Regions from separate parts of the Bradyrhizobium sp. SZCCHNR1017 genome, predicted to be linked through region 1. Evidence: predicted binding sites of a transcription regulator. Region 1 holds the regulator's gene; the other holds the start of a gene.
What was found. Region 1 encodes LexA, which represses DNA repair genes until DNA is damaged. Its sites were predicted from a motif close to TGTTCNNNNTGTGTTCNG; they were not measured.
Positions count from the first base shown of each region.

Region 1 (12,281 bases):
CTCGGCGGCATGGTTCATCGCCCATCGGCGTGAGGTCCGCGCCGCATCCGGGAATTCGCAATAGACCGAGTTCCAGTCCGGACGCGCGACCTGCAGCGGATGATGCATCACGTCGCCCCAGAACAGCGCGCGCTCGCCACGTGAGCTGAAGCTGATGCAGGCGTGATCGATGCTGTGACCGGGGCTCGGCAGAAAACGGAAGCCGTCGGCGACCTCGCTGCCATCCACCGCGATCTCGCGCGCGAGGCCGGCCTCGACGATCGGCAGCACGCTGTCTTCGTAGACCCCTGGCATCGGTGGATGCAGCATGGGGCCAAGCCCAGCTGCGTCCCTGATTGCGGCGTCCGAGCCGTTGCCGGCCGAGAGTGCGGCGACATAGGCGCGCTCGCGGCCTGAGAAGACGTGCTGGGCGTTGGGAAACACCGGCGTCCAACGGCCATCGACAAGCTGCGTATTCCAGCCCACGTGATCGGCGTGCAGATGCGTCATCAGGACGAGGTCGACATCGTCGGGGGTGACGCCGGCTGCCCGCAGCCGGTCCAGAAACGGCTCGTTCAGGCGATGCAGGACGGCCGCGTCGGGTCGCTCCTTGTCATTGCCGGTGGCGGTGTCGATCAGAACCACCCGCTCCGGCGTCCGCACCAGCCAGCTATGGATGCTCAGGCGCAACGATCCCGTGCGCGGATCGACTGATCCCGGCCCGAACCGGCCGCGTTCCCGGGCAATGCTGGCGGCGTCCACACCAGGAAACAGAAACTCCCCCTCGACCGCATCGAGGCCGATCTCGAAGATCCTCGTGATGGTGGCGTCTCCGACGCGATAGGTCGTGATGTCCTGCATGTCTGGCGGCCTCGATCCGAACGGTGGTCTTGTCTGGGCCGAGATCTAGGACTAGGTCATACATTCCTCAAATCGATCCAGCTCATGCAGTCCATCGATCACTTCGATCTTCGCTCCTTCGACCTCAATCTGCTGGTCGCATTCGACGCGCTGATGCAGGAGCGCAGCGTGACGCGCGCGGCGGCGCGCCTCAAGGTGGGGCAGCCGGCAATGAGCCATTCGCTGTCGACGCTTCGCGTGCTGCTGCAGGATGAGCTGTTCGTCCGCGTCGGCACGATCATGCAACCGACGCCGCGGGCGGCGGCGCTCGCCGGGCCGGTTCGGGCGGCGCTGGGGCAGATGCAGGCTGCGCTGCACGCCGCACCGGAGTTCGACCCGGCGACCGAGCAGCGCACCATCCGCTTGGGATTTTCGAGCGAGGTGGAGCTGCTGCTGATCCCCGAACTTGCGGCGCAGCTCCGTCGAACCGCGCCCGGCGTGCGGCTGCTCAGCCGGCCGACCGAGCGAAACGAGGTGCATCGGCTGCTCGACGATGGCGCCTTGGATGTTGCGGTCGGCTGCTTCGAGGCCGTGGCACAGCGGCACAGATCGCAATTCCTGTTCGAGCAGGCTCTGAGCTGCGTCTACAATCCAAAGCGCATCGCGATGAAAACGCCGATCAGCCTCGCCGACTATCTGTCGCTTCCGCACGCGCTGGTGACGCTGACCAACAGCCTGCAGGGCTGCCTGGAGGCGGCGCTGGATGAGATCGGCACCGAGCTCAACGTGGTCTCGGCCTCCTCGGAATTCCTCAGCGTGCTGGCGACGGTCGCCGCATCACCGGTGATCACGACGATACCGACCAGGATGGCGAAGCTCTACGGGCCGCGGTTTGGGCTGGCGCTCTGTCCCGCGCCGTTGAAGCTGCGGCTGCCGGCCGTCTCGATGGTCTGGCCGCTGCAGCTCGATCGTGATGCAGCATCGGTCTGGCTGCGGAACATGGTGGCGGACATCCTGCACACGACCGAGCGCGCCGCCTGTCGCGCGGCTGCGGGATAGCATTCAAAATGAACTCTCTGCATCACGTCTGCTCCGGCCGCGCGCGGCTCGCCGCCGAGGTTGCCGGCCAGGGAGACCCTGTCGTCTTCCTGCACGCCGCAGTGTTCGACCGCTCCATGTGGCGCGCGCAGATCGAGGGCGTCGCGGCAACGCATATGGCGATCGCCTATGACCGGCGCGGATTTGGTGAGACGGTCGCCTATGAGGAAGCTCATTCTCCGGTCGAGGACCTGCTCGCCGTCGTCGACGCGTTCGCGCCGGGGCGGCCGGCGACGCTGATTGCCTGCTCGCAAGGAGGCCGCATCGCGCTCGACTTCGCGCTTCGCCATCCGTCACGTATGGCATCGCTGGTGCTGATCGCACCTTCGATCAGCGGCGCGCCGGAGCCGGTCTATCCACCGGAGATCAAGGCGCTAACGGCGTCGTTGGCCGCTGCCGAGGCCGCACAGGATTGGGATCGGGTCAGCGCTATCAAGGCGCATCTGTGGGTCGACGGTCCCTTGCAGCGCGAGGGACGCATCTCCGGCGAGCCGCGCGAGACGTTCCTGAAGAAGAACGCCGCCGCACTCCGCGCGCCGCCAACCGGCGCGACTCTCGATATGGCACCAGCCTTCCCGCGCCTCGCGGAGATCGTCGCGCCATCGCTCGTCATCTGGGGGGACTTGGACTTTCCTCACATCCAGCAGCGAAGCAGGCTGCTCGCCGCAACAATGCCGAACGGGTCAGGACATGAGCTGGCCGGAACGGCGCACCTGCCGAGCCTGGAACGTCCGCAGGAGGTCATGCGGTTGATTGCAGACTTTCTCGCGCGATCGTGAGGCAGCGGCCCGGAAACGGCCCACAGCAGACGGTCAGAACGCAGGGAGCGGCCTAGGCCCTTGGCCGCGCCGTGCGCGTTCGGTTAGAAGGCGATTCATTCGATCTGCCGTCTCCGTCCGAAGGAACTCTCATGGCCCTGATGCCGGTGTCTGATGCGTTGTCCGCGGTGCTCGCCGGCGCCGAGCCGCTGGCCGAGGAGCAGGTCGGGCTGGACGAGGCGTTTCACCGCATCCTGGCGCGGGACATCGCGGCGCTGCGGACGCAGCCGCCCGAGGCGATGTCGGCAATGGACGGCTATGCCGTGCGCGCGGCGGACGCCGCCCAGGCCAAGGCGCGGCTGAAGGTCATCGGCGAGGTTGCGGCAGGGCGGCCGTTCGATCGCGTGGTTGGACCCGGCGAGGCGGCGCGGATCTTCACCGGTGGCGTTGTTCCGGAGGGCGCGGACGCGGTGGTGATCCAGGAGGACACGATCGCCGAAGACGGCCACGTCGTGATCACCGAGGCCGCGATCAAGGGCCGGCATATCCGGCCGGCGGGCGTCGACTTTCACCAGGGCATGGTGCTGCTGAAGTCCGGGCGCCGGCTCAGCGACCGCGACCTGTCGCTGGCGGCCAGCATGAATCATCCGGCGCTGCCGGTGCGGCGCCGGCCGAAGGTGGCGCTGCTCGCCACCGGCGACGAGCTGGTGATGCCGGGCTCGACGCCCGGCCCGGGCCAGATCGTCTATTCCAACGGCTACGCCTTGCGGGCGCTGGTGCGCAACGAGGGCGGGACCCCGATCGATCTGGGCATCGCCGCGGATACGATGGAGGCGACGATCGCCGGCATCCGCCGGGCCCGCGAGGCCAAGGCCGACATCTTGATCACGACCGGCGGCGCCTCGGTCGGCGATCACGACCTGGTCAAGCAGGCGCTCGAAGCCGAGGGCGTCGAGATGGCGTTCTGGAAGATCGCGATGCGGCCGGGCAAGCCGATGATGCACGGACGGCTCGGCGGCATGAGGGTGATCGGACTGCCCGGCAATCCGGTGTCGTCCTATGTCTGCGCCATCCTGTTCCTGGTGCCGCTGATTCGGCGGCTGCTCGGCCGCGACGAGGCCGTGATGCCGCGCGAGACCGCCCTGCTCGGCCGCGAGCTCGGGCCGAACGATTCGCGCGAGGACTATCTGCGGGCGCGGCTCGAAGAGCGCGCCGACGGCACGCTGGTCGCCACCCCGGTGAGCCAGCAGGATTCGTCGCTGCTCGGCAATCTCGCGCTCTCGCAGGCGGTGGTGATCCGGCCGGCGTTTGCGCCGAAGGCGCCTGCGGGCAGCCCGTGCGAGATCCTGCGCCTGCCGAACTGAGCCGCTTCCCCGGTAAAGCCCGGTCTGTTCATCATATTTTTAGGATTGCGGAACACACATCGAACATATAGTGTCCGTTCATGATTTGTTTTTAGTATGTTGCGGGCGACGCGATGACGGTCCGACTCCAGGGCGCTCTCAGCCGGTTTGTGCGCGAGGCGCAGCTCCTGGACTCGGACGACAACAAACCGGGGACCAGGTCGAGATGCTGACGCGCAAACAGTACGAACTTCTGCGGTTCATCAACGAGCGGCTCAAGGAAGCCGGCGTGCCGCCGTCCTTCGACGAGATGAAGGATGCGCTCGATCTGCGCTCGAAGTCCGGCATTCATCGCCTGATCACGGCGCTCGAGGAGCGCGGCTTCATCCGCCGGCTGCCGAACCGCGCCCGCGCGATCGAGGTGATCAAGCTGCCCGAGCTGTCACAGGCCGCCAACAACCGCCGCGGCTTCACCCCGTCGGTGATCGAGGGCAATCTCGGCAAGGTGCGCACCAGCACTCCCGCGCTGGACGATGGCGAGCGCCCGGTCGCAGTGCCGGTGATGGGCCGCATCGCCGCCGGTACTCCGATCGAGGCGCTACAGACGCGCAGCCACACCATCAGCGTGCCTGCCGACATGCTCGGCAACGGCGATCACTACGCACTCGAGGTGCGCGGCGACTCCATGGTCGATGCCGGCATCCTCGACGGCGACATGGCGCTGATCCAGCGCAACGAGACCGCCGACACCGGCGACATCGTGGTGGCGCTGATCGACGATGAGGAAGCGACGTTGAAGCGCTTCCGCCGACGCGGCGCATCGATCGCGCTGGAGCCGGCCAACACCGCCTACGAGGTACGCATCCTGCCGCCGAACCGGGTGAAGATCCAAGGCAAGCTGGTCGGGCTGTACCGCAAGTACTGATCGCGAATGGGATCGGTCGATGGGCGGCGGGCGCACGCGCTTTCGCCGCCGATCGGAGGCTGCCCAGCAAAATACGTCACGCGCGAATGCACCTCATGATGTGCAGCGCGGCATGCTCAAACGCTTGTGATCGGCCGCGGGCACACGCGATGCAGATCAGCGCAGAATTGCCGCGAAGCGCGCGCTAACATCACCATCGATGTCCACTCTGATAGAGGCCTGCGCCTGTCCGGGGGGAGCGTGGGTCGGCTATCTCTCAACGAGGAGCGATCCGATGTGTGACTACAGCCTCCATGCGGTTGCGTCCCGTCCCGCCAAGGTCGGCGAGACGTTGATCTCGATGACCTTCCGTGGCACCGCCACCCGCGGCTTCGCGCTGGAGAGCGAGCCGACCGTCGCAGTCTGCATGCTGCCCGGCACCGAGTTGGCCTTCGCCGAGGACGTCCGCTACGACAGCCGCTGGCTCTGGACCCGGACGATCCGCGAGCGCGTCGCAAAGTTCAACAGCATCGAGACTCACATTCCCGATCGCCATCACGACGCGATCGAATTCGCCGATGGCCGCCACGTGCTGGTGACCCAGCTCTGCGAGGGCCAGCGCGTCACCGTGCTGCAATTGCCGGTCAGCAAGCAGCCGGCGGAGCGACGCCCGGACATCGCCGAGGACGTGCCGCCTTCGCAGGCCACACCGATTCGCCGCATCAGCATCACCTGAGGGGTCTCCGCATCGGCATTTCTCTCGGTCGTGAGCGAGCTTTCGACCGTGGGAGATTTGGGTTCTGCAAGCGCAAAGTCCTCTCGGGCGAACCTCACGCCCCGGCATCGCATCGGATAGGAACGACATCCCTCGGCCGGCATGATGTGCCGGGGGAGCCTGCCGCCGTGGTCAACAAGATCGATTGGAACAAGGCCGGCCGGATCACCGAGCCCGACTGCTACATGCTTGAGTTCGGATGGCTGGCGGTCACGGCTGACGACATCGCCATCTGGCAACGCTATCCGCGCGCTGCGTTCACGCTGGCCGAAAGCCCCTCGCTGTTCGATGGACTTGGCAACATGGACCTGGCGACACCGAGTATCATCTCGGCACGTTCGAGCTGCCCGGCACTCAGTCTTCTTCGCCCTGCTCCGTCTCCGGCGGCGTCGCGTCCTGAGGCCGCACGGCCGGCGCGCGCGGCGTCAGCGTCGTGTCGAACTCGCCGGCCTCGGCGGGCGCCGGCCACCATGGGCGGTCAGTGCCGCCGGCGCGCGCCGGCGTGACGGCGAAGCTCCTGCCCTGCCGCACCAGCATCAAGGCGCCCTGCTGCCGCAACCGCTCGCGATCGATGACGGCCGCCGCGCAGGATGACGGCGCGGCGCGCGCGGTGACGATGAGCGCGGCACGGGCGCAATCATCGGCGAGCGCCTCGGCGCGCAGGGTCAGGGCGGCGAATCGGCCGTCGGCCATTGCGACCACGCAGCCCGCCTCGTCGCAGGAGACGCCATCGGTGAGCGATGAATCCGCCGGCAGCCGGGCATCGGCGTCGGCCGCGAGCCACTCCTTGGTGGCGAACACGTCCTTGCCGATGCGCATCGCATGCAGACGCCCGTCACGGCCGCGCACCGCCACCGCGCGCCCATCGCCGGCGATCAGCACGTCGGGCAGCGGCGTCGCGGCGGCCCACACGGTGGCCACCACGAGCCCCACGGCGCCCGACCAGCGCAGCGGTGTGCGCAGCAGGCCGATCAGGATGACACCGAGGCTGGCCAGGATCAGTGGACCGATGCCGAAGGCCGGGATGCGCCCGACCGCGCCGGGCAGCGCCGCCACCCAGCGCGTCACCGCGATCATCCAGTCGATGCCGAGGCCCATCAGCGTCCACCAGGGACCGTCGAGCCCGAACGGCGCCGCCACGAGGCCCATCAGGCCGGCCGGCATCACCAGCGCCGAGACGACCGGCATCGCTGCGAGATTGGCGAGCACGCCATAGGGCGTGACGCGATGGAAATGGAAGGCGGCATAGGGCGTGGTGGCGAGCCCCGCGATCAGCGAGGCCAGCAACAGCATCGCAAGCTCGCGGCCGCCCCACAGCGCGATGCGCTGGGTGGCCGAGCTGTCCGGCGTCGCGAACAGTCTGGGCAGGCCGAACTGCACCAGCGCGACCAGGCCGAGCGTTGCCGCGAACGACATCTGGAAGCTCGGATGCACGAGCGCTTCCGGGGCCGCCACCAGCACGATCATCGCCGCGACCGCGAGCGTGCGGAAGGTGACGGCGCGGCGGTCGACCATGACCGCGATCAGCACGACGGCCGTCATGAAGAACGACCTTTGGGTCGCGACCTCCGCGCCTGAGAGCAACAGATAGAACGCCGCCGCGACCAGCGCCGCGGCCGCCGCCCATTTCTTGATCGGATGGCTGATGGTGAGGCCGGGGATCAGCGCCAGCAGCGCGCGCACGGCGAAGAACACGACGCCGGCGACGACCGCCATGTGATAGCCGGAGATCGACAGCACATGGCCGAGACCGGAGACGAACATCGCGTCGTTGACATCGGGCGTGATGGCGTCGCGCCGGCCGGTCAGCAGCGCGGTGGCGATGGCGCGCTCGTCGCCCGACAGGCGGCCGCGGATGCGTGCGTCGATCGCATCGCGCAGACCCTGCATGGCCGCCGCATAGCCCAGGCCGAAGCCGGCGGCCTGCGGCGGCGTCGCCGTCGTGATCGCGCCCATCACGAAGCCGGAGGCGCCGATGCCCTGGAAGAACATGTCGCGCGCGAAGTCGTAGGATCCCGGCCGCACCGGGGCCATCGGCGGCAGCAGCCGCGCCTTGAGCTGCACGAAGCTGCCGACCTCGGGCGCCGCGCCCTTGCGCACCGCGAGCCTGACACGCGCGATGGTGACGGCGTTGCGCGGGCTCTCCATCGACGTCACCCGCAGCACGATGCGGTCGCTGCGCTCGCGGATGTCGCGCGCCTCGACGAAGCCGGACAGCGCCACCGAATACAACGGCCGCGCCAGCACCGGATGCGCGACGCGCGCGGTCTTGACGGTCGCCGCGGCGAAGCCGCACGCCGCCGCCACGATCATCACGGCAACCGGAAACAGCCGATGCCGCCGCATCATGATGGCGACGATGCCGAGCAGCGCCGCGGTGGTGGCGGCAATCCAGAGCACGGGCTCGTGATCGGCGGTGAAGTACAGCGCGATGCCGACCCCGAACGCCACCGGCACCCAGGGTAGCAGCCGGCCCGCCCCGGCCTCCTCGGCCGCCCAGCTCTTCAGGCGGGCGGCGAACGCCGACGACGCACCGGACCCGATCGCGGGCCAGCCGCCGGCCAGCGCGCCGCGCGGCGGCCAGACATCGGCCATCACGCCCGCGATCCCGCGACGCCCTCCCGGCGGCCTGACCGGCTCCGCCATTGCCCCCACACCACCCGTTACCCGACGGGCGGAAAGGCTACCGGAAGCTGCGCGAGCGCGCCTAGCAGAACGGAACGGGAATCCTGGAAATCTGCACGGCCGCTGCGGGGGAACTTTTTGCGCCGCACGTGCTTTTCAGGGGATGGACGCCCACGACCCTGAAGACCCCTTCGCCGACCTCGCGCTCGAGAAGGCGATCCACCTGCGCTGGACTCTCCGGGACATCAAGGCCCACCGGCTGACGCTGTCCCCTGTCGCCGACGAAGATCTTTCGCTGCTCACCGAGCGCGGCCTCGTCGAACTCACCGATGGCGTGCCGACGCTGACCGAGGCCGGGCAGGACGCGATCAGCTGAGCCACACGCGTCCCGCGGTCCCCGCTTGCCTCACCCCTTCGCGACTTCCTTGGCGAAGGTGTCGCGCAGGCCGATGGTGCGGTTGAACACGAGCTTGTCGGGCGTCGAATCCGGATCGCGCACGAAGTAGCCCTGGCGCTCGAACTGCATCGGCGCGTCGGAATTGCTCGCGGCGATCGCCGGCTCGATGCGCGCGTCGGTCAGGACCTCGAGCGAGCTGGGATTGAGATCGGCAGTGAAGTCGGCCGCATTGGGGCTCGGATTGGCGAACAGCTGGTTGTAGAGGCGGATCTCGGCTGTCAGCGACTGTGCAGCGGGCAGCCAGTGCATCGTCGCCTTGACCTTGCGTCCATCCGGCGCGTTGCCGCCCTTGGTCGCCGGATCATAGGTACAGCGCAGCTCGACGATCTCGCCGGCGTCGTTCTTGATGACGTCGCGGCACTTGATGAAATAGGCGTAGCGCAGCCGCACCTCGTTGCCCGGCGACAGCCGGAAGAACTTCTTCGGCGGGTTCTCCATGAAGTCGTCCTGCTCGATATACAGCTCGCGGCCGAACGCGATCCTGCGCGTGCCGGCTGCGGGATCGTCGGGATGGTTGATCGCCTCGAGCTCCTCGACCTGGCCTTCCGGATAGTTCTCGATCACCACCTTCAGCGGCCGCAGCACCGCCATCCGGCGCAGCGCCGTGCGATTCAGCTCCTCGCGGATGCAGAATTCGAGCATGCCGACGTCGACGATGCTGTTCGCCTTGGCGATGCCGATGCGCTTGATGAACTCGCGCACCGCCGCCGGCGGCACGCCGCGCCGCTTCAGGCCGGCGATGGTCGGCATGCGTGGATCGTTCCAGCCGGCGACATGGCCGTCCTGCACCAGCCGCGTCAGCACGCGCTTGGATAGCAGAGTATAGGTGAGATTGAGGCGCGCGAACTCGTACTGGTGCGGATGCGACGGCACCGGCAGCTTGTCCAGGAACCAGTCGTAGAGGGGACGGTGATCCTCGAACTCGAGCGTGCAGATCGAGTGCGTCACGCCCTCGATCGCGTCGGACTGCCCGTGCGCGTAGTCATAGCTCGGATAGATCTTCCAGGCGTCGCCGGTGCGCGGGTGGTGGGCGTGCAGGATCCGGTACAGCACGGGGTCGCGCAGGTTGATGTTGCCGGCGGCCATGTCGATCTTGGCGCGCAGCACGCGCGCGCCGTTCGGGAATTCGCCGGCCTTCATGCGCCGGAACAGGTCGAGATTCTCCTCGACCGAACGGTCGCGGAACGGGCTGTTCCTGCCGGGCTCGGTGAGCGTGCCGCGCGACAGCCGAATGTCTTCCTGAGACTGGTCGTCGACATAGGCCAAGCCGGCCTTGATCAGGCCCTCGGCCCAGTCGTAGAGGCGTTCGAAGTAATCCGAGGCGAAGAACAGGTTGTCGCCCCAGTCATAGCCGAGCCAGCGCACGTCGGCCTGGATGGAATCGATATATTCCTGCTCTTCCTTGGTCGGATTGGTGTCGTCGAAGCGCAGATTGCAGCGACCGCCGAATTCCTGGGCAATGCCGAAGTTGAGGCCGATCGACTTGGCATGGCCGATATGCAGGTAGCCGTTCGGCTCCGGCGGGAACCGGGTGACGACCGTCTTGTGCCTGCCGCTGTCGAGATCGGCCTGGACGATGTCGCGGATGAAGTCGCGCCCTGCCTCTGCCGTCGCCGCCGTGTCTGTCGTCGTGGTCATCAAGAATATCCTGCTCCGGAATTTGGCAGCCTATCTGCCAAATCCGCTTCCCCCAAGGAAGGCTTTAGTTATGCGATAGGCCTGCTATACACCCCCCGCCCTCTTGAGCCCCTGCCTGGATTTCGTGCTGCCGCCCATGACCACCCCGATCGTCACGCGCTTTGCCCCCTCCCCGACCGGCTTTCTCCACATCGGAGGCGCCCGGACGGCCCTGTTCAACTGGCTGTATGCGCGCGGCCGCGGCGGCAAGATGCTGCTCAGGATCGAGGACACCGACCGCGAGCGCTCGACCAGTGCGGCGATCGATGCCATCCTCGACGGCCTGAAATGGCTCGAGCTCGATTGGGACGGCGAGGTCATCTACCAATATAGCCGCGCCGCGCGCCATCGCGAGGTCGCCGAGCAAATGCTCGCCAGCGGCATGGCGTATCGCTGCTATGCCACCGCCGAGGAGCTGGCCGCGATGCGCGAGAAGGCGCGCGCGGAAGGCCGCACCCGGCTCTACGACGGCATGTGGCGCGACCGCGATCCCAAGGAGGCGCCCGAAGGCGTCAAGCCGACGATCCGGCTGCGCGCGCCGCTGACCGGCGAGACCGTGATCGAGGATCAGGTCCAGGGCCGCGTGGTCTGGCAGAACGAGAACCTCGACGACCTCGTGCTGCTGCGAGGCGATGGCAATCCGACCTACATGCTGGCGGTCGTCGTCGACGACCACGACATGGGCGTCACCCACGTCATCCGCGGCGACGACCATCTGATCAACGCCGCGCGCCAGAAGCAGATCTACGATGCGCTCGGCTGGACGGTGCCGTCGATGTCGCACATCCCGCTGATTCACGGGCCCGACGGCTCGAAGCTGTCGAAGCGCCACGGCGCGCTCGGCGTCGACGCCTACCGTGCGATGGGATATCTGCCGTCGGCACTGCGCAATTATCTGGTGCGGCTCGGCTGGAGCCATGGCGACCAGGAGATCTTCTCGACCGAGGAGATGATCAAGGCGTTCGACCTGCCGGCGATCGGCCGCTCGGCGGCGCGGTTCGACTTTGCCAAGCTGGAAAATCTCAACGGCCACTACATCCGCCACAGCGACGATGCGGCGCTGGTGCGCCAGTTCGAGGACGTGCTGAATTACGTGCCGAACGGCGCGGCTCTCAAGGCCAAGCTCAACGACGCCACGCGCGCGCAGCTCACTCTGGCGATGCCGAGCCTGAAGGAGCGCGCCAAGACGCTTTTGGAGCTGATCGACGGCGCCGCCTTCATCTTTGCCGACCGGCCGCTTCCGATCGACGCCAAGGCCGCGGCCCTGCTGACGCCGGACAGCCGCGCCCTGATCGGCCGGCTGCGTGACGCGCTGGCCGCTGTCGCGTCCTGGAGCGGACCGGCCACAGAAGCCGCGCTGCGTGCGTTTGCTGAAGCCAACAATCTCAAGCTGGGCGCGGTGGCGCAGCCGCTCCGCGCGGCGCTCACCGGCCGAACCACCTCACCCGGTATTTTCGACGTTCTGGCGATCCTGGGGCGTGATGAATCCTTGGGCCGTCTGGAGGACCAGACCACCTCATAAGGTCTCATGGCCCCCCATCTTGCAGCGCACAGGGCAATACGATACGCATTTGCGCGGCACCCACTGGTTTTCCCGGCTCGAACATCCTTCACACGTTGCGGCGGGCTCGTTGACGGATGTTAGGGCCGAAGGACACTAGTAAGTATAAGATTCCAGTACGGTTTCGGATTTGACCGAATGTCAAAGCCACCGCACTAGATAAAGTCCACCCGCCCTGCCATCTCTCAAAAAGAACAAGGGCCAAGCCTAACGATCTCATCGGGGACAAACGATGGACGCAAAATCCGCAAGCAAGACCGCGAC
Region 1 is NZ_JAUHIR010000001.1:854,243-866,523, forward strand. It holds gene QW863_RS03990 (MBL fold metallo-hydrolase) at 1-840, opposite strand, end outside; gene QW863_RS03995 (LysR family transcriptional regulator) at 925-1,878, shown strand; gene QW863_RS04000 (alpha/beta hydrolase) at 1,887-2,696, shown strand; gene glp (gephyrin-like molybdotransferase Glp) at 2,828-4,039, shown strand; gene lexA (transcriptional repressor LexA) at 4,245-4,943, shown strand; gene QW863_RS04015 (hypothetical protein) at 5,218-5,658, shown strand; gene QW863_RS04020 (ComEC/Rec2 family competence protein) at 6,052-8,343, opposite strand; gene QW863_RS04025 (hypothetical protein) at 8,486-8,698, shown strand; gene QW863_RS04030 (glutamine--tRNA ligase/YqeY domain fusion protein) at 8,729-10,417, opposite strand; gene gltX (glutamate--tRNA ligase) at 10,554-11,978, shown strand; gene gltA (citrate synthase) at 12,250-12,281, shown strand, end outside.

Region 2 (12,281 bases), 120 kb from region 1:
GCAACAACAACGGCACGCTGACCGGCGCCTACCGGCAGTGGTAGTTGCCGTCTGGCGCTGAAGTGAGCCGATCAAGCCCGCCGCTCGGACAAGAGCGGCGGGTTTGTCGTCTGAGAGGGCGCCCAGGCGCTTGCGAGATGATGCGACCAGCATTCTGGATCATCTGATCGCGGCAACGTGAGCGCCACGTTGTGTCGCACACATGTTGTGGCGGGTGGCGGAACTGCCGGGGCATGACGATGGTTTGTTCCTCGATGAATTAGGAACAACGGAGCAAGTTCATGACACGCACGTTTGGATTGGCAGCGCTCACCGCCGTCACGCTGGTCGCCGGCACGATCGGCGCCTCGGCCGGCGAATACGGGCCGGGCGGCTACGGCTATGGCGGCCAGGTCACCAGCACCTATGCCTACCGCGACTCCTTCGCCTGGGCGCCAGGGCCGGTCTATGAGGAAGGCTACGTCGCCGTCGCGCCGGGCCCGTATGACGGCCCGGGCTGGGGCGCCGGCTACAACGGCACCAACCACCCGACCCCAAGCTCGACCCAGGGCGACGTCGGCCCGCGCGGCAACAACAACGGCACGTGGAGCGGGTATTATCGCCAGTGGTAATCTGAGTTCGTTGCAGAAACATCGAGCCCGCCGCTCTGCAGGGAGCGGCGGGCTTTGCTGTGATGAACCGGTATCGACCACATGCGTCATTGCGAGGAGCGCAGCGACGAAGCAATCCAGAGTCGCGTACGCGGCCCTGGATTGCTTCGCTTCGCTCGCAATGACGATCGATACAAGGGAGTTGAGGGCAACTACTCCGCCGCCTCGCTGGCGGCGCCGCGGCCGCGCTTCTTCGGCTTGGCCGACTTCTCCAGCACCGGCTTGAGGAACTGCCCGGTGTAGCTGCGCGGCGCCTTGACGATATCTTCCGGCGGGCCCCAGGCGACGATCTCGCCGCCGCCGTCGCCGCCTTCGGGGCCGAGGTCGATGACCCAGTCGGCGGTCTTGATGACCTCGAGATTGTGCTCGATCACGACCACCGTGTTGCCCTGCGCGACCAGCTCGTGCAGCACCTCCAAGAGCTTCTTGACGTCGTGGAAGTGCAGGCCCGTCGTCGGCTCGTCGAGGATGTAGAGCGTGCGGCCGGTGGCGCGCTTGGACAGCTCCTTGGCGAGCTTGACGCGCTGGGCCTCGCCGCCGGACAGCGTGGTGGCCTGCTGGCCGACATGGATGTAGTCGAGGCCGACGCGGCGCAGGGTCTCGAAGGTGTCGCGCACGCGCGGCACCGCCTTGAAGAACTCCGCGGCCTCCTCGACGGTCATGTCGAGCACGTCGGCGATCGACTTGCCCTTGAACAGCACGTCGAGCGTCTCGCGGTTGTAGCGCTTGCCCTTGCAGACGTCGCAGGTGACGTAGACGTCGGGCAAAAAGTGCATCTCGATCTTGATGACGCCGTCGCCCTGGCACGCCTCGCAGCGGCCGCCCTTGACGTTGAAGGAGAACCGGCCGGGCTCGTAGCCGCGCGCCTTGGATTCGGGAAGGCCGGCGAACCATTCGCGGATCGGCGTGAACGCGCCGGTATAGGTCGCGGGGTTGGAGCGCGGCGTGCGGCCGATCGGCGACTGGTCGATGTCGATGATCTTGTCGATATGCTCCAGCCCCTCGATGCGGTCGTGCGGCGCGGCTGCCTCGTTGGCGCCGTTGAGCTTGCGTGCGATCGCCTTGTAGAGCGTGTCGATCAGAAGCGTCGACTTGCCGCCGCCGGACACGCCTGTGATCGCGGTGAACAGGCCGAGCGGAATCTCGGCCGAGACGTTCTTCAGATTGTTGCCGCGGGCGTTGACGACCTTGATGGTGCGGCGATGGTTCGGCGGCCGCCGCTCGGGCACCTCGACCTCGAGCTCGCCGGTGAGATATTTGCCGGTCAGCGACGCCGGATTGCGCATGATCTCGGCCGGCGTGCCCTCGGCGACGATGTGGCCGCCATGAGTGCCGGCGCCGGGACCGATGTCGAGCACATAGTCGGCGAGCCGAATCGCGTCCTCGTCATGTTCGACGACGATGACGGTGTTGCCGAGGTCGCGCAGCCGCTTCAGCGTGTCGAGCAGGCGGGCATTGTCGCGCTGGTGCAGGCCGATCGACGGCTCGTCGAGCACGTAGAGCACGCCGGTCAGCCCCGAGCCGATCTGCGACGCCAGGCGGATGCGCTGGCTCTCGCCGCCGGACAGCGTGCCGGAGGAGCGCGCCAGGGTCAGGTAGTTGAGGCCGACGTCGAGCAGGAAGGTGAGGCGGTCGCGGATCTCCTTCAGGATTCGCGTGGCGATCTCGGTCTGCTGCGCGTTCAGGGCCTTCGGCACCTCGGCAAACCATTCTCCGGCGGCCTTGACGGAGAGGTCGCTGATCTCGCCGATGTGCTTGCCGCCGACCTTGACGCACAGCGCCTCGGGCTTCAGGCGGTAGCCGTTACAGCCGGCGCAGGGCACGTCATTGAAGTATTTGCCGAGCTCCTCGCGCGCCCACTCGCTCTCGGTCTCGCGGAAGCGGCGCTCGATGTTGGTGATGACGCCCTCGAACGGCTTCTTGGTGTCGTAGGCGCGGACGCCGTCCTCATAGGTGAACTTGATCTCGTCGTCGCCGGAGCCGTGCAGCAGGGCGGTCTGCGTCTTCTTCGGCAGGTCCTTCCACTTGGTGTCCAGCGTGAACTTGTAGAACTTGCCGAGCGCGGTCAGCGTCTGCAGGTAGTAGGGCGACGACGACTTGGCCCAGGGGGCGATCGCACCCTTGCGCAGGGTGACGTCCTTGTCGGGAATGACGAGGTCGGCATCGACGTGCTGCTCGACCCCCAGGCCGCCGCATTCCGGGCAGGCGCCATAGGGGTTGTTGAATGAAAACAGCCGCGGCTCGATCTCGGGGATGGTGAAGCCGGAGACCGGGCAGGCGAACTTCTCCGAGAACAGGATGCGCTCGGGCCCGCTCTTGTCGTGGATCTTTGCGACCTTCTTCTTGTCGTCTTGCTTCTTCTCGTCATGGCCGGGCTTGACCCGGCCATCCATCTCCTTGGAGGAGGATGGATCACCGGGTCTCGCGCCTTCGGCGCGGCCCGGTGATGACGATGCAGGCGCGTCGGCGAACTCGATCACGGCGAGTCCCTCCGCGAGCTTCAGCGCGGTCTCGAAGCTTTCTGCGAGACGCTGGCCGATGTCGGGGCGCACGACGATGCGGTCGACAACGACGTCGATATCGTGCGGGAACTTCTTGTCGAGCGTGGGCGCCTCGGCGAGCTCATGGAAGGTGCCGTCGATCTTGACGCGCTGAAAGCCCTTCTTGAGATATTCGGCGAGCTCCTTCTTGTACTCGCCCTTGCGTCCCCGCACGACCGGCGCCAGCAGATAGAGGCGGGTGCCCTCGGGCATCGCCAGCACGCGGTCGACCATCTGCGAGACGGTCTGGCTTTCGATCGGCAGGCCGGTCGCCGGGGAGTAGGGAACGCCAACGCGCGCCCACAAGAGGCGCATGTAGTCGTAGATCTCGGTGACGGTGCCCACCGTCGAGCGCGGGTTCTTCGAGGTCGTCTTCTGCTCGATCGAGATCGCCGGCGACAGGCCGTCGATCTGGTCGACGTCCGGCTTCTGCATCATCTCGAGGAACTGACGGGCATAGGCCGACAGCGATTCGACGTAGCGGCGCTGACCCTCGGCATAGATCGTATCGAAGGCGAGCGAGGATTTGCCGGAACCGGACAGGCCGGTGAAGACGACGAGCCTGTCGCGCGGGATCTCGACGTCGATGTTTTTCAGATTGTGCTCGCGGGCGCCGCGGATGGTGATGGCCCGCAGGCTCGACTGGTTGGCTTGCGCGCGCTGCTTGGCCTTGAGCACTTCATCCATGACGATCGTCCCACGGCGCAGAGTTGCGCCATCGTTGCAGGCGCGTTCGCCGGAAGCCGGCCATCGGACGCCAGGGGGAAAAGGTATGGTCGGAACGTAGGAAGAACGGAGCTGGATTTCCAGTGCCGTCAGCGAATCATCAACAATGCGCTCAGGGAATGGCAGCGACTGGCAGGAGACTGCCGGTTCCGTACTGTTTTGTGCACGATCCCACAAAGAAAAAGCCTCCGCTCTGACAGAGCGAAGGCTGTGTGCGTTGGCCCGTAGGCAAAGACTTAGAAGTGGTAGTTGATGCCGACCTGACCGGAATGCACGTTGAGGGTGCCGGTTGCGAGCGTGCCGAGGCCGGTGAAGGTGTAGCTCTCGCCACCGAAGCTCTTGTAGAGGTACTCGCCCTTCAGCGACCAGTTCGGGGCGAACATGTACTCGACGCCAGCGCCGACGGTCCAGCCGGAGTGGATCTTGCTGTCGGCAGCGGCGAAGCCGGGGGCCGTCAGCGAGATGCGGTTGTCGGCCCAGGCGTAACCACCGGTCGCGTACAGCAGGGTCGGGCCGAAGGCGTAGCCGATGCGGCCGCGGACAGTGCCCCAGTCGCGGATCTTGGACTCGGCGTTGACACCGAGCGCGCCAACGTTTGCGTTGATGTCGGCCCAAGCGGCGTCGGCCTCGAGGCCGAACACGACAGCACCCTGCTGCCAGTTGTAGCCGACGGTGCCGCCGGCGAAGCCGCCCTTCATGGCCGCGAAGTCAGCATCCTCGTTGGCATAGCCGCCCATGGCACCGATGTAGAAACCGGTCCAGGTCAGCACCGGCGCGAGAACCGGGGCCTTGGTGTAGGTCGGGCGCGCGGCAAGATCAGCGGCGGCAGCGGGAGCGGCCAGGGCGGCCAAGGCCACGGTCGCGAGCAGGATCTTCTTCATTCCAGTCTCCAGTTTTTTATTCCTCGAAGTCCGCATCGCACCGATAAGCTTACGCACGAAACAGACTCACCCGTTCAAGTTGACGAGGTTCCTATAGCCCGGTTCCGTACGGATTACCGTCACCCTGAAGACACACTCGCGGCCAAACCGCGTTTCTACGGGGGAGTTCCAGATTGTTCATGTAACTCAAATGCTTGGTTCCAAGTGTTGCAGGGCGGCAAAGGCGGCTTCTGAGCAACAAAAAGGCCGGCTTGCGCCGGCCTTTGGAACTTTCGGTTGTCGAACGATCAATCAGTATTTGGCGACGACCGGACCGCCGAAGCGGTAGTTCAGGCGCGCCGTGAACAGGTCGACGTCCTGCTTGATGGTGTCGGTCTGGGTGAACACCGCACCGCGGAACGGGACGTTCGTGTTGCCCATGAACAGGTGGTCGTACTCGAAGCCCACCGACCAGCCCGGCGAGAAGGCGTATTCGACGCCAGCGCCGACGGACGCGCCCCACTTGTGCACGGTCGTGGTAGCCAGCACGGTGTTGATCACGCCGGAAAAGATCTCGTACTTGGTGTCGGTGACGGCCGCGCCGCCCTTGGCGTAGAGCAGGACATTGTCGAAGGAATAGCCGATCTGGCCGGTGAACAGGCCGAAGGCGCTGAGCTTGGTGCGGTTGCGATCGGGCGCGAACACCGGGCTGACGTTGTTGCCGGTGAGGTCGGCCCAGTTGCCCTGCGCCTCGAGGCCGAACACGACCGAGCCCATCTGCCAGCGATAGCCGAACTGACCGCCGATCGTGCCGCCGGTGGCGTTATGGCAGCCCTCGGCTGGGCCATTCACGAGCGTCCAGCAATTGCGGCTCGTTCCGTAGCCGCCGTTGATGCCAAGGTAGAAGCCGCTCCAGTCGTTGATGGCAACCATCATCGGCGGCGCCTTGGTGTACGGGCGGGCCGCCATGTCGGCCGCCGACGCGGATGTGGCGGATGCGATGCCGACGAGCGCCGTCGTGATCACAAGCAACTTCTTCATCAAATTCTCCCCCGGGAGGTTGGAATGACAAGCGATGGGCAAGTCATACACAGGGCATCCCGGAGAGGCTGTAACGCGCCCGCCACAGAAATGAAAAAGCGTTATAAATCATATATTTAGCACGAAAAAGCCGCGACGCTGCCGGGCTGTTGACACGAAAAAGGCCGGCGCGACGGCCGGCCTTTCCGAATGCGTGCGAGCGGTGACTTTCTTCAGTAGCGGGTGCCCATCGGCGCTCCGAAACGATAGTTCACCCGGACGGTCGCCATGTCGATGTCCTGCTTGATGGTGTCGACGCGCGACAGCACGGTTGCGGTGGCCGGGAAGGTGATGTCGCGCGAGCCCATGAACAGGTGATCGTACTCGACGGCGACCGACCAGTTCGGTGCGAAGCCGAACTCGACGCCGGTGCCGACGGTGCTGCCCCAGCGGGTCTCACTGGCGGAATCCAGCAGCGTGCCGACCGGGAAGGGCGCGGCCGCATTCGCCGTGCCGGTGTATTTGTTGTGGGTGACGGCGGCACCGCCCTTCACGTACCAGAGCACGTTGCCCCAGGCGTAGCCGACCTGGCCGGTGAACAGGCCGATCGCATCGGTCTTGGTGGTGTTGGTGATGCCCGCGGCCAGCGCAGCCGTGCTCGCATTGGACGACTTCAGGTCGGTCCAGTCGCCCTGGGCCTCGACGCCGAACACCCAGCTCGCCGCTTGCCAGCGATAGCCGACCTGGCCGCCGACCAGGCCGCTCGAGGCGTTGTGGCAGCCTTCGGACTGGGTCGGCACCACCGGCACGCCGCCGACGCGATTGAGCGTCCAGCAATTGTGGCTCCAGTCGGCGCCGCCATTGACGCCGAGGTAGAATCCGGCCCAGTTCGGCAGCGGCGTGACATAGGCCGGCGGCGGCGCCTTGCTGTAAGGGCGCGTCGCGAAGTCGGCCGCTGAGGCCGGCGCCAGCCCCAGCGCCGCGGCGCTGGCGGTCAAGATCAAGGTCGTCTTCTGCATTCGTCTCTCCCCAGTCCCAATACACCACGCTCCGGATCCCTCCGATCCGGGCCCACGCGAAGGTGGCCTGTGGCTGGTTGTAAGGGAGACTGCTTTCCAAACTCGTGACCGGGACGAGCCGCGTGGCGGGATGTGCCGATCGTGCTTAAGCGCGGGTAAAGACGGCGACTGCCAGTGCCGACGGGGGAGCTGTGTCACAGCGTGAGTGACGACAGGCCGGGCAAGCGCCGCCGCGTGAGATCCCGAGTGTCAGCCCTCGAGGGTCAGTGCTTGGAAACGACGGGACCGCCCCAGCGATAGTTCACGCGGACCGTCGCCATGTCGACGTCCTGGCCGACCGCATCGGTCCGGCCCGCAGCTCCAAGGGGAACACCCGAGAAGCCGAGGGTGCGGTTGCCCATGAACAGGTGCTCGTATTCGGCTGCGACCGACCAGTTCTTGGCGAAGCCGACCTCGACACCAGTCCCGACCGCAGCCCCCCAGCGCGTGGCGCTGGACTGGTCGAGCACCACACCCGTGGCCGTGGAGAGGCCGTTGTACTTCTCACCCGCGACCGCGGCGCCACCCTTCACGTACCAGAGCACGTTGTTCCAGGAATAGCCGATCTGGCCGCTGAACACGCCGATGCCGTTGATCTTGGTCTGGTTGGTCACGGCCGGGGCGAACTGGCTGGTGTTGCTGCCCTTGAGGTTGGCCCAGTTGCCTTGACCTTCGATGCCGAACACCCAGCCGCCAGCCTGCCAGCGATAGCCGATCTGGCCGCCCGCCAGCGCGCCGGTCGCATCATGGCAGCCTTCCGCGTTGGTTGCGGCCACGCCGGCAAAGCTGACCTTGTTGGTCCAGCAGGTGCGGGCCGCTGCGCCGCCGGCATTCAGGCCGATATAGAAGCCACTCCAATCATAGATCGTCGTGATCATCGCAGGCGCTTTGGTGAAGGTGCGCGCGGGCAGATCGGCAGCGATGGCCGGCGCAATCCCCAGCGCCAGCGAAGTTGTCGCCCCCAGCAACAGCCTTCTCATCGCATTCCCCAAACCACGTCCGACGCCCGCACGCACGCTCTCACCAACGCCCACCCGCCGGACGTTGATAGCTCCTTCCGCCGTAAAAAGCCGTCACCCAAAGGACACAACGGCTCGGCAAGTGCCGGTTCTGGCACACAAAAAAGGCCGGCGCGAGGCCGGCCTTTCGACATATTCGCTTTTTGCGTGCAATCAGTAGCGCGACACGATCGGGCCGCCGAAGTGATAGGAGACGCCCGCCTTGACGGTGTGCACGGTGTCGCTCCACTCGGAGCGGTTGGTCGGAACCGCGCTGTACTGAATCGAGCTCTTGCCGAAGTCGAGATAGTTGTATTCGACCTTGGCCGACCAGTTCGGCGCGAACATGTACTCGGCGCCGGCACCGATCGTCCAGCCCCAGCGCCAGTTGTTCTGAGCGAAGCTATTGGCCGCGCCACCATTGAGCGCCGCGTCGTAGCGGTGCTGGAGATCGCCGACGGCAGCGCCGCCGCTGACAAAGAACAGCGCCGGACCCGCAGCCCAGCCGAGGCGGCCCTTGATGTCGCCGAAGCCGCGCAGCCTAGTGAAGTAGGTATCGCCGAGACCGGCGTTGACGACGCCCGACCGGCCGTTGATGTCGGCCCAGTGATAGTCGCCCTCGAGACCGAACACGATGTTGTCGACCTGCCAGTTGTAGCCGACCACACCGCCGACGAAGCCGCCGCTGGTGTCATAGTTCTGGGTGCCGGCAAAGATCGCCGTATTCGGCGCCCCGAAGAAGGTCTCGTTGCTGCGGCCCCAGCCGCCGCCGCCCTGCAGGCCGAGGTAGAAGCCGGCCCAGGTCGGAAGCGGCGCCGGCGCCATCACCGGGGCCTTCGTGTACGGGCGGGCGGCGAGATCGGCGGCTCCCGCCGGCGTCAGCGCCCCCAAAACCATCAAGCTGACAGCTCCGAGAAAAATTCGTTTCATCCCAAGTCTCCCGCGTTGGGCGTCTCCAAAATGGTCCCCGGAGACGCTCGTCTGTGAAGTTGGTGCGACCACGCTTGCGGCCCCAATCCATCCTCAAATATACGCGATTCAACCCTGGATACCGTCTCCCAAAAGCCACAGCCGAGGAGGAAGTGAGGCCGGCTAACTTAATGAAAGTTAATCCCTTTTTCGTGAATAAGGGAACTTTTTCCGGGTTCCATTGCGAGAACTTGCGGTTCCATCGAGTTCCGTGGAACTCGACGCACGGTTGTAGACATATGCGCGCGAACAAAACTGGAACAATGGCCTTCCGCCTGCTATATGTGGATAAGCAATGGACAGGGCGGGTGGACCGCGCGGCAACCGTATAGGGTCCGCCGCGAGAGGAAGGGTTAGCCACCGGACGCCGTGAGGCCGGTGTGGACGGCCGGTCCGATGATCGAGAACCGCGGGAGAGTGGTGATGGCGGGTAGTGTGAACAAGGTGATTCTGGTCGGCAATCTCGGCAAGGACCCCGAGATCCGGCGCACGCAGGATGGGCGGCCGATCGCCAATCTGAGCATTGCGACGTCGGAAACGTGGCGCGACAAGGCGACAGGCGAGCGCAAGGAAAAGACCGAGTGGCACCGCGTGGTGATCTTCAACGAAGGTCTTTGCAAGGTCGCCGAGCAGTATTTGAAGAAGGGCGCCAAGGTTTACATCGAGGGCGCGCTGCAGACCCGCAAATGGACCGATCAGAGCGGTGTCGAGAAGTACTCGACCGAGGTCGTGCTGCAGGGCTTCAACTCCACCCTGACGATGCTCGATGGCCGGGGCGGCGGTGGCGGCAGCTTCTCCGATGACATGGGTGGCGGTGATTTCGGCAGCAGCGGTCCGTCGATGGCGCCGCCGCGCCGCGCGGTTGCTTCGGCGGGCGGTGGCGGACGCAACAGCGACATGGACGACGACATTCCGTTCTGAAATTCAGGGCGCGCCTTGGTGTGAAGGAGAAGGCGCGATCTCGGTGAAGCTGTGGGGTGTACGCGCCGCCGGCGGCGCGTCGCCTCCAGGTGGTTTCGGGCGCTCACGATGGGAGTGCCCGGTGATGTGGGAGAGGGGTTCTACCGCCCTGTTGTCGCCATCAGGTGCGGGGGATAGCGTTCTCCCTCAACCTTGATCGCAACTGCGGCCTGCTCCATCTGGGCGAGATCGTCCGCAGTGAGCTCGACGTCGGCGGCCTTGAGATTCTCGTCGAGGCGATGGAGCTTGGTCGTGCCCGGAATGGGAACGATCCACGGCTTTTGCGCGAGCAGCCAGGCGAGCGCGATCTGGGCCGGCGTGGATGCCTTGCGTTCGGCGATCTGCTTGAGGAGATCGACCAGCGCCTGGTTGGCCTTCATCGCCGCGGGCGTGAAGCGCGGCAGGGTGCTGCGGAAGTCGTTGTCGGCCAGCGTGGTCGTCTCGTTCATCGCGCCGGTCAGAAAGCCTTTTCCCAGGGGACTATAGGGCACCAGGCCGATGCCGAGCTCCTCGCATGCCTGAATGATGCCGTTGCTCTCGGGACCTCGGGTCCACAGCGAATACTCGTTCTGGAGCACGGCAACGGACTGGACGGCATGCGCGCGCCGTACGGTCTGGGCGCTGGGCTCGGACAGGCCGAAGTGCCTGACCTTGCCTTGCCCGATGAGATCCTTGACCGCGCCGGCGACGTCCTCGATCGGCACGTCCGGATCGACGCGGTGCTGATAGAACAGATCGATGCGATCGGTCTTGAGCCGCTTCAGGGATGCCTCCGCGACCGCGCGAATGCGCTCGGGGCGGCTGTTCATCCCTGATGACCGGCCGGTCGCCGGGTCGATCGCAAAGCCGAACTTGGTGGCGATGACCACCTTGTCCCGAACGGGAGCCAGGGCGTCGCCGACCAGCTCCTCATTCGTGAACGGTCCATAGATTTCGGCGGTGTCGAAAAATGTCACGCCGCGATCGAAGGCGGCGCGGATAAGGTTGACCGCGTCGTCCTTCTCGAGCGCGTGACCGTAGCCGAAGTTCAGGCCCATGCAGCCGAAGCCGATGGCCGACACTTCGAGGCCGCTCTTGCCCAGGGTTCTCTTCTTCATCCGGTTCTCCTGTCCGTCCCGGTCAACGCCGGCATCACGCGTCGTCAACCTTGCCGTCCGGGCTGAACCTAAGGCTGTGACCGCGATAACATTAGAGGCTAGAATGCGCATACTTTTATGAAATGGAATCATGAATGCTGCGCGAGAACCTGAACGACGTCCTTGGTTTCCTCGCTGTCGCCCGGGAGGGAAGCTTCACGCGGGCGGCTGCCAGGCTCGGCGTCAGCCAGTCGGCGCTCAGCCATGCCCTTCGCAATCTGGAGGCCCGGCTCGGCGTGCGGCTGCTGGCGCGCACGACGCGCAGCGTCGCCCCGACGGCCGCCGGTGAACGTCTGCTGCGGAGCATCGGACCCCGGTTCGATGAGATCGAAACGGAACTGGCGGGGTTGAGGGAATTGCGCGACAGGCCCGCCGGCACGATCCGGATCACGGCGGGAGAGCATGCCGCGGACTCCGTGCTCTGGCCGGCGCTGAAAAAGCTGCTTCCGCTGTATCCCGACATCAAGGTCGAGGTCGTGACCGACTATGGACTGACCGATATCGTCGCCGAGAGATTCGATGCGGGTGTCCGCCTCGGCGAGCAGGTCGCCAAGGACATGATCGCCGTCAGGATCGGGCCGGACCTGCGCATGGCCGTGGTCGGCTCACCGGCCTATTTCGCCGTGCGGTCGCGGCCAAGGAAGCCGCAGGATCTCACGGACCACAATTGCATCAACATCCGACTTCCGACCCTGGGCGGGATCTATGCGTGGGAGTTCGAAAAGCGTGGACGCGCGCTGAAGGTGCGCGTGGACGGGCAACTGGTGTTCAACAACATCGCGATGCGCATGAACGCGGTGCGCGCCGGGCTCGGGCTCGCTTATCTGCCCGAGGATCAGGTCCGGGACGACCTTGCGCGAGGCAAGCTCGTTCGCGTCCTGGAAGACTGGTGCGCGCCGTTTGCCGGCTATCATCTGTATTTTCCCAGCCGCCGGCAGCCCACATCCGCGTTCACGGTGCTGGTCGACGCGCTGCGCTATCGCACATGACGAGCCCGGTTCGCGAGATCGTTTCGCCGGACAAACGGATTTTGCTGAAGAATCAACGGCTCTCGCGCGCCGCTGGCAGTCTCTCTGCAACTGCGGCGCTGAGGCGGGAAAACAAGTGCGGCGGCACGGCTGAAGTCCAGTCCGCGGGGGGGCGTCCGGGGCACCGTCGGTCGCAGCGTAAGACCTCGTTAAGTCGCTGGAAATGCGGCCAAAAAATCCGTCTTGCCGGTGCGTCAAGGGGTGGCCTGCCGTGACGCGATGCGCTATATGATTCCAAGCGATTTTCGCGTGTCAAAACCGACCGGTATCCCCTTTGTCCGATAAAGAAGATGAGAAGCCCGGCGAGCCGGGCGGACCTTCCGACATTCGTCCCGT
Region 2 is NZ_JAUHIR010000001.1:731,371-743,651, reverse strand. It holds gene QW863_RS03450 (hypothetical protein) at 1-44, shown strand, start outside; gene QW863_RS03445 (hypothetical protein) at 282-611, shown strand; gene uvrA (excinuclease ABC subunit UvrA) at 803-3,877, opposite strand; gene QW863_RS03435 (porin family protein) at 4,153-4,797, opposite strand; gene QW863_RS03430 (outer membrane protein) at 5,089-5,817, opposite strand; gene QW863_RS03425 (outer membrane protein) at 6,030-6,815, opposite strand; gene QW863_RS03420 (outer membrane protein) at 7,079-7,834, opposite strand; gene QW863_RS03415 (outer membrane protein) at 8,027-8,782, opposite strand; gene QW863_RS03410 (single-stranded DNA-binding protein) at 9,245-9,742, shown strand; gene QW863_RS03405 (aldo/keto reductase) at 9,883-10,878, opposite strand; gene QW863_RS03400 (LysR family transcriptional regulator) at 11,013-11,906, shown strand; gene gyrA (DNA gyrase subunit A) at 12,220-12,281, shown strand, end outside.
Region 2: QW863_RS03410 (single-stranded DNA-binding protein) is a predicted target of LexA. The motif match lies at 9,067-9,084, and genes of this name have one in related genera.